2 regions of the Pseudomonas benzenivorans genome follow, and region 1 is predicted to be linked to the other one. Evidence: predicted binding sites of a transcription regulator. Region 1 holds the regulator's gene; the other holds the start of a gene.
What was found. Region 1 encodes FliA, which starts transcription of late flagellar genes. Its sites were predicted from a motif close to CTAAAGTTTNNNNNNNNNNNGCCGNTAA; they were not measured.
Positions count from the first base shown of each region.

Region 2: KDW96_RS18440 (flagellar protein MotY) is a predicted target of FliA. The motif match lies at 1,914-1,941, and genes of this name have one in related genera.

Region 1 covers NZ_CP073346.1:4,168,643-4,173,059, forward strand. The annotation lists gene flhF (flagellar biosynthesis GTPase FlhF) at 1-308, shown strand, start outside; gene fleN (flagellar synthesis regulator FleN) at 423-1,253, shown strand; gene fliA (RNA polymerase sigma factor FliA) at 1,250-1,996, shown strand; gene KDW96_RS19585 (chemotaxis response regulator CheY) at 2,132-2,506, shown strand; gene KDW96_RS19590 (protein phosphatase CheZ) at 2,526-3,314, shown strand; gene KDW96_RS19595 (chemotaxis protein CheA) at 3,325-4,417, shown strand, end outside.
Region 2 covers NZ_CP073346.1:3,928,513-3,932,929, forward strand. The annotation lists partial or broken gene KDW96_RS22305 (hypothetical protein) at 1-62, shown strand, start outside; gene rnt (ribonuclease T) at 92-766, opposite strand; gene pyrC (dihydroorotase) at 763-1,809, opposite strand; gene KDW96_RS18440 (flagellar protein MotY) at 1,978-2,925, shown strand; gene KDW96_RS18445 (argininosuccinate synthase) at 3,056-4,273, shown strand; gene gloA (lactoylglutathione lyase) at 4,382-4,417, shown strand, end outside.

The DNA of each region.
Region 1 (4,417 bases):
CCAGTCAGAGCCAGGTGCTCAAGGCCGCCTACCACAGTTACAAGCGCTGTGGCCTGAGCGGCTGCATTATCACCAAGGCGGACGAGGCCACCAGCCTCGGCGAGGTGCTGGGGCTGGCTATCGGCCAGCGCCTGCCAGTAGCCTATGTGGCCGATGGCCCGCGGATTCCCGATGACCTCCAGGTGCCGCGCAGCCACCAGTTGGTGAGCCGGGCGGTCGGCCTGCAGGCCCCGGAAGAACCGAGTGAAGATACGATGGCCGAGATGTTCGCCGGCCTTTATCAGCAGCCGGCCCGCCGCGCCGGTTAGTGGTGCTGCGGCAATGACTCAATGGCATGAGGCGCGGGTTGGCCTCCTGTCGGATTGGCGGGGTACGCTTAACCAAGTGGCTCCAGTCGACCTTAGACAAGGTGTGTAGAGAACATGGGTATGCATCCCGTACAGGTGATCGCGGTGACCGGCGGCAAGGGTGGCGTCGGCAAGACCAATGTGTCGGTGAATCTGGCGCTGGCCCTGGCCGATGTCGGCCGACGGGTGATGTTGATGGACGCCGACCTTGGGTTGGCCAACATCGACGTCCTGCTCGGCCTGACCGCCAAGCGCACCCTGGCCGATGTCGTCAGTGGCGAGTGTGACCTGCGTGACGTGATTCTGCAGGGGCCGGGCGGCATTCGCATCGTCCCGGCCGCCTCAGGCACCCAGAGCATGGTGCAGCTCTCGCCCATGCAGCATGCCGGCTTGATCCAGGCGTTCAGCGACATCTCAGACAACCTGGATGTGCTGATCATCGACACCGCCGCGGGCATCGGCGATTCGGTGGTCAGTTTCGTTCGCGCGGCCCAGGAAGTGTTGGTGGTGGTCTGCGACGAGCCGACCTCGATCACCGATGCCTACGCGCTGATCAAGCTGCTCAATCGCGACTACGGCATGAACCGCTTCCGCGTGCTGGCGAACATGGCGCACAGTCCGCAGGAAGGCCGCAATCTTTTTGCCAAACTGACCAAGGTCACCGACCGTTTCCTCGATGTCGCGATGCAGTATGTCGGCGCGGTGCCCTACGATGAAACGGTACGCAAGGCCGTGCAGAAACAGCGGGCGGTGTACGAGGCGTTTCCGCGTTCCAAGTGCGCCCTGGCGTTCAAGGCAATCGCGCAAAAGGTCGACGCCTGGCCGCTGCCGGCCAACCCGCGCGGTCATCTGGAATTCTTCGTCGAGCGCTTGGTGCAACAACCAACCGCGGACTCAGCGGTATGACAGCAGCTCCCGGACTTCGTATGTATAGCAAGGCGCAGACACAAGACTCACAGCATCAGTTGATCGAGCGCCACGCGCCCCTGGTCAAGCGTATCGCTTATCACCTGCTGGCCCGCTTGCCGGCCAGCGTGCAGGTGGACGACCTGATCCAGGCCGGCATGATCGGCCTGCTCGAGGCCGCGAAGAAATACGACGGCAGCAAGGGCGCCAGTTTCGAGACCTTCGCCGGCATTCGCATCCGCGGCTCCATGCTCGATGAGGTGCGCAAGGGGGACTGGGCACCACGCTCGGTGCACCGCAACAGCCGCATGGTCAGCGATGCGATTCGAGTAATTGAGGCCAGAACGGGACGTGACGCTAAAGATCACGAGGTTGCGGCCGAACTCCAATTGAGTCTCGAAGATTACTACGGCATTCTTGGCGACACTTTGGGCAGCCGGCTGTTCAGCTTCGACGATCTGTTGCAGGACGGCGAGCACAGCGGGCTGAGCGAAGACGCCAACGCCACCCATCAAGAACCCTCTCGTGATCTGGAAGATGAGCGCTTCCAGGCGGCGCTGGCCGATGCCATCGCCAACCTGCCGGAGCGCGAGAGGCTGGTGCTGGCGCTGTATTACGATGAAGAGCTGAATCTCAAGGAGATTGGCGAGGTGCTGGGGGTCAGCGAGTCGCGCGTCAGCCAGATACACAGCCAGTGCGCCGCACGTCTGCGCGCGCGACTGGTCGAGTGGCGCGCGCACTGAGCCGTTAGCAGGGTGCTGATGAACATTGCCGGTGCAGTGGTTTCGCAACGCTCTGCCAGGCCGGTTTCACGATTAAGGGCGTAGCCAGGGGCTGGTTACGTTTAGGACTGTACGGAGGTCGACTTGGACAAGAACATGAAAATCCTCATCGTTGATGATTTCTCAACGATGCGCCGGATCATCAAGAACCTCCTGCGCGATTTGGGGTTCACCAATACCGCAGAGGCCGATGACGGCACCACCGCATTGCCGATGCTGCACAGTGGCAGCTTCGACTTTCTGGTGACCGACTGGAACATGCCGGGCATGACAGGCATCGACCTGCTCAGGGCCGTGCGGGCCGACGAGCGGCTCAAGCACCTGCCGGTGCTGATGGTCACCGCAGAAGCCAAGCGCGACCAGATCATCGAGGCTGCACAAGCCGGAGTGAATGGTTATGTAGTCAAACCGTTCACAGCCCAGGTGCTGAAAGAAAAGATCGAAAAGATCTTCGAGCGGGTCAACGGCTGATGTCTGCCGCGAGGGCGCTATGGAACACGATGATTGCCAGAAGGACGACCTCGAGTCGACCCTGAAGTTAAACGCTCGCCAGTTGGTCGACAGCCTGGATCAAGGCAATTTTGGCGAAGCGGTGCAGCTGATCAATGAACTCAATAAAGCGCGCGACCGTGGTCTGTACCACGAAGTCGGCAAGCTGACGCGCGAATTGCACAACGCCATCGTCAACTTTCAGCTCGACCCGCGCATGCCCCATGCCAAGGAAGTCTCGCAGATCACCGATGCCACCGAACGGTTGAACTACGTGGTGACGATGACCGAGAAGGCGGCCAACCGGACCATGGACCTGGTCGAGCAGAGCGCGCCGCTGGTCAACGACCTCGGCAGCGAGGCGCAGAGCCTGAGCGCCGAGTGGGGACGCTTCATGCGTCGGGAAATGGGTGCCGAAGGCTTTCGCGAGCTGGCCAAGCGCATCGAGCTATTCCTCGCCCGCAGCGAGCGCGATGGCGCCAAGCTGTCGGAGCACCTCAACGACATCCTGCTCGCCCAGGACTTCCAGGACCTGACCGGTCAGGTGATCAAGCGGGTCACCCAGCTGGTCACCGAGGTGGAAAGCAACCTGCTGAAACTGGTGCTGATGGCCAGTCAGGTCGATCAGTTCGCCGGCATCCAGCACGACCATCAGGCGTTACGTGCCGAACAAATAAAACAAAAAGAGCCTTCCCATGGTGAAGGTCCGCAGATTAATGCCGATAAGCGTGAAGACGTCGCCGCAAGCCAGGATGACGTCGACGATCTGCTTTCCAGCTTAGGTTTTTAGGAGCACGTTTATGAGCTTCGGCGCCGATGAAGAGATCCTCCAGGACTTCCTGGTAGAGGCCGGCGAAATTCTCGACCAACTGTCAGAACAGTTGGTCGAGCTAGAGAGCCGCCCGGACGATATGAGCCTGCTCAACGCGATTTTTCGCGGCTTTCATACCGTCAAGGGTGGTGCCGGCTTCCTCCAGTTGAATGAACTGGTGGAGTGCTGCCATATCGCGGAGAACGTCTTCGACATTCTGCGCAAGGGTGAGCGGCGAGTCGACGCCGAACTGATGGATGTGGTGCTGGAAGCACTCGACGCGGTCAACGGCATGTTCGGTCAGGTGCGCGAGCGAGTCGAACCGACTCCGGCCAGCCAGGCGTTGCTGGCTGCCTTGGCCCGCCTGGCCGAGCCGGCCAGCGCGGACGAAGTCGCGGCGCCGGTTGTGGCGTCACGGGCTCCGGCCGAGCCGACCCCGCCCCCGGTTGCGGCGGCTCCGGCCGATATAACCGACAGCGAATTCGAGCAGTTGCTGGACTCCCTGCACGAGGCGCCGGCCGAGGCCGCCGTAGCGGTCACCTCTTCTGCCGTCGCCGATGAAATCACCGACGACGAGTTCGAGGCACTGCTCGACCAATTGCATGGCAAGGGGCAGTTCGTGGCCGCCGGTGCGAGCCAGCAAGTGCCGCTGGCGGCTGCGGTTGGCGCCGCCCCGGCGGTAACCTCCGACGAGATCACCGACGACGAGTTCGAGGCGCTGCTCGATCAGCTGCATGGCAAGGGGCAGTTCGTTCCGCCCGCCGTGACCAGTGTGGAAGAGACGGCGCCTGCCCCGGCTGTTGCCGAGGCGGCAGCGGGTGGCTCTGGCGGTGACGAGATCACCGACGATGAATTCGAGGCCCTGCTCGATCAGTTGCATGGCAAGGGCAAATTCACCGAGCCGAGCGCGCCGGCGCCAGCCCCGGCACCTGCTCCCGCCAAGGCAGCGGAGCCGGCGAAGGCCCTGGCCGCCGTCAAGGCGCCTGCCAAGGCCGAGCCGGTGAAGGCCGCGAGTCCGGTTGCGCCGGCTGCGGCCGAAAAGGTGGCGCCGGCCAGTGAGGCGGAGACCACCGTGCGGGTCG
Region 2 (4,417 bases), 240 kb from region 1:
TACCTGACCCAGCATGCCGGCCACCTGCGAGGCGTGCCGGCTCCACAAAGAAACCGGCCTAGGCCGGTTTCTTTTAGAGCTCCCTTGGGGATCAGTCGTCGAACTCCATCCAGCCGCCCATTTCCTTCCAGCGGTTGACGATGCCGCAGAACAGCTCGGCGGTCTTCTCGGTGTCGTAGCGCGCCGAGTGCGCCTCGCGGCCGTCGAACTCGATGCCGGCGGCCTGACAGGCCTTGGCCAGCACGGTCTGGCCATAGGCGAGGCCGGCCAGGGTGGCGGTGTCGAAGCTGGAGAAGGGGTGGAAGGGGTTGCGCTTGAGGCCGGTGCGGGTCACCGCGGCATTGAGAAAGCCCAGGTCGAAGCTGCTGTTGTGACCGACCAGGATCGCCCGCTTGCAGCCGTTGGCCTTCAGCGATTTGCGCAGACCGCGGAAGATCTCGTTGAGCGCATGTTCCTCGCTGACCGCCATGCGCAGGGGGTGATCCAGCTTGATCCCGGTGAATTCCAGGGCCGCCTGCTCGATGTTGGCGCCCTCGAAGGGCTCGACGCGAAAGAAGTGGGTGTGGTCGGGGTAGAGAAAGCCCTGCTCGTCCATGCCGATGGTGGTGGCGGCGATCTCCAGCAGGGCGTCGGTGGCACAGTTGAAGCCACCGGTCTCGACATCCACCACCACCGGCAGGTAACCGCGAAAGCGCGCCGCCATGGGGTGGCGTGAAGCGGATGGAGTGCTGCCGTCGAGCTCGTCTTCGTACAGGTCTTCGCTCACGCCTGATCCTCCAGCACACGCCAGCGCAGTTTCTCGCCGGCCCGCAGGGGGATGACGGTCTGCTCGCCGAACGGCAGGCTGGCCGGGACGTCCCACTCCTGGCGCACCAGGGTGATGGTCTCGCTGTTGCGCGGCAGCCCGTAGAAGTCCGGGCCATGCTGGCTGGCGAAGCCTTGCAGCTTGTCCAGCGCGTTGCGCTGCTCGAAGGCCTCGGCATACAGCTCGATGGCGGCAAAGGCGGTGTAGCAGCCGGCGCAGCCGCAGGCGGCTTCCTTGGCATGCTTGGCGTGGGGCGCCGAATCGGTGCCGAGGAAGAACTTGCTGTTGCCGCTGGTGGCGGCGTCGAGCAGGGCTTCCTGGTGCACGTTGCGCTTGAGGATCGGCAGGCAATAGAAGTGCGGGCGGATGCCGCCGACCAGCATGTGGTTGCGGTTGTAGAGCAGATGGTGGGCGGTGATGGTGGCGCCGACGTTGCTCGAGGCGGCCTCGACGAACTGCACCGCATCGCGGGTGGTGATGTGTTCGAACACCACCTTCAGGCTGGGAAAGCGTTCGACCACCCGGGTCAGGTGTTCGTCGATGAAGGCCTTCTCGCGGTCGAACACGTCGATCTCGCTGCGCGTCACCTCGCCGTGGACCAGCAGCGGCAGGCCGACCTCGGCCATGGCCTCGAGCGCCGGGAAAATCTTGTCGATGCTGGTCACGCCGGAGTCGGAGTTGGTGGTGGCGCCGGCCGGGTAGAGCTTGGCCGCGTGCACGAAGCCGGAAGCCTTGGCCGTGCGCACGTCGGAGGCCGAGGTCAGGTCGGTGAGGTAGAGCACCATCAGCGGTTCGAAGCCACTGCCGGCCGGGCGCGCAGCGAGGATGCGCTGGCGATAGCCCTCGGCTTCGAGGGTGTTGCGCACCGGTGGCACCAAGTTCGGCATGATGATGGCACGGGCGAAGGTGCGCGCTACGTCGGCCACTGTATGCGGCAACACGGCACCGTCGCGCAGGTGGATGTGCCAGTCGTCGGGGCGCAGCAGGGTGAGGCGGTCGGTCATGGGGGGGCTTCCGGGCGGGCAAAACGTGGCTGGAATGCTACCGGAAAAGCCCCCGCAGAGCACGCCGGGCAGATGGCAGGGCGCCGCGGCGCGGACTGTCGGCGCTTAAGTTTTGCCGCAGAGCACCGATACCCCGAGGGAATGCCGTTATTCCCCGTGGAGCCCGCCGTGCGCCAGTCCTACATAAGCCTGTTCAGTCTGTTCGGTACGCTCGTCGGCGTGCTCGCCAGCCTGCCGCTGGCGCCGCCTGTCGCAGCCATTAGCTTCCAGACCCGCCTGGAGAAGGTCGAATGGCAGGTCGAGGGCGACCAGTTCGAGTGCCGGCTGTCGCAGCCGATCACCGATTTCGGCGCCGGCGAGTTCGTGCGCCGCGCTGGCGAGCAGGCAATCTTCCGTCTGCATGCGCGCGAGCGCTGGCTCGGCGCCGGCTCGGCCACCTTGCTGGCCGCGGCGGCGCCCTGGCAGCCGGGGCGCGGCGATATCCATCTGGGGTCGGTCAGCGTCGCCGCAGGCGAGGTGCCCTTCAACAGCTCCCAGGAGCAGGCCGGGCGCCTGCTCACCGGCTTGCTAGAAGGCCGCAGCCCGCTGGTGCGTCACCGCACCGTGCAGGGCGGCGAGCGGCTGGAGGTGCGCCTGCTGCCGGCCAGGTTCCAGAAGGCCTACAGCGACTACCTGGGCTGTACCGCCAAGCTGCTGCCGGTGAATTTCGAGCAGGTACGCCAGACCCAGGTCGGCTTTCCGGGCGGCGGCGTCGACCTGGAGCCGTTGGCCCAGGCCAAGCTCGACATTATCCTGACCTTTCTCAAGGCCGACCCCAGCGTCAATCGCATCCAGATCGACGGTCACGCCGACAACAGCGGCAACCGCTTGAGCAATCGCGACCTGTCGCGCCGCCGTGCCCTGGCTGTGATGGAGTACTTCAAAGCCAACGGCGTGCCGGCGGAGCAGATCACCCTGCGTTTTCATGGCGAACGCTATCCCATGGTGCCGAACACCAGCGAGGCCAACCGGTCGAAGAATCGTCGGGTCAGTATTCGCCTGGATCGGGTGGCGGAGGCGCCCGCCGAAGCACCGGCGTCCGAGGCTCCGGCAGCGTCCCCGGCCGCCGCGTCCTGAGCGCTGAATCGGGTGTCGCCCGGTTGCAAGAAGCTGTCGCTTCATCGTCACAAGCTGTCGCGCCCCTGTAAATTGGCCGCCAGGGTCAGTAGAATCACGGGTTTTCGTACAACCCCGTGGAGTTGATGGCATGGCCGACGTAAACAAGGTAGTCCTGGCGTATTCCGGTGGCCTGGACACTTCGGTGATCCTCAAGTGGCTGCAAGATACCTATAACTGCGAAGTGGTGACCTTCACCGCGGACCTCGGCCAGGGGGAAGAAGTCGAGCCGGCGCGCGCCAAGGCCCAGGCCATGGGCGTCAAGGAAATCTACATCGACGACCTGCGTGAAGAGTTCGTGCGTGACTTCGTCTACCCGATGTTCCGCGCCAACACCGTCTATGAAGGCGAGTACCTGCTGGGCACCTCCATCGCCCGCCCGCTGATCGCCAAGCGCCTGATCGAAATCGCCAACGAAACCGGTGCCGATGCCATCTCCCATGGCGCCACCGGCAAGGGTAACGACCAGGTGCGTTTCGAGCTGGGCGCCTACGCGCTCAAGCCGGGCGTCAAGGTCATCGCCCCCTGGCGCGAGTGGGACCTGATGTCCCGCGAGAAGCTGATGGACTATGCGGCGAAGCACGAGATCCCGATCGAGCGTCATGGCAAGAAGAAGTCGCCGTACTCCATGGATGCCAACCTGCTGCACATCTCCTATGAAGGCGGCGTGCTGGAAGACACCTGGACCGAGCACGAAGAGGACATGTGGCGTTGGACCAAATCGCCGGAAGCGGCGCCGGATACCCCGACCTACATCGAGCTGACCTACCGCGCCGGCGACATCGTCGCCATCGATGGCAAGGACTTGAGCCCGGCCACCGTGCTGGCCGAACTGAACCGCATCGGCGGCGAGAACGGCATCGGCCGGCTGGACATCGTCGAGAACCGCTTCGTCGGCATGAAGTCGCGTGGCTGCTACGAGACCCCCGGCGGCACCATCATGCTCAGGGCTCACCGTGCCATCGAGTCGATCACTCTCGACCGCGAAGTGGCCCACCTGAAAGACGAGCTGATGCCCAAGTACGCCAGCCTGATCTATAACGGCTTCTGGTGGAGCCCGGAGCGCGTCATGCTGCAGCAGATGATCGACGCGTCCCAGGCCAGCGTGAACGGCGTAGTGCGCCTGAAGCTGTACAAGGGCAACGTTGTGGTGGTTGGACGCAAGTCCGACGATTCGCTGTTCGACGCCAACATCGCCACCTTCGAGGATGATGCCGGCGCCTACAATCAGCAGGATGCGGCGGGCTTCATCAAGCTCAATGCGCTGCGCATGCGTATCGCCGCCAACAAAGGGCGTACGCTGTTGTAAAGGCGGGTGCGCCAAGGCCCGTGTTGGCCTGACGTCAAACAACCCCGGCCTGTGCCGGGGTTGTGCTTTCTACGCCGCCACAAGCGGCACGGAATGAGGAGAATCTCGATGAGACTGCTGCACACCATGCTGCGTGTCGGCGAC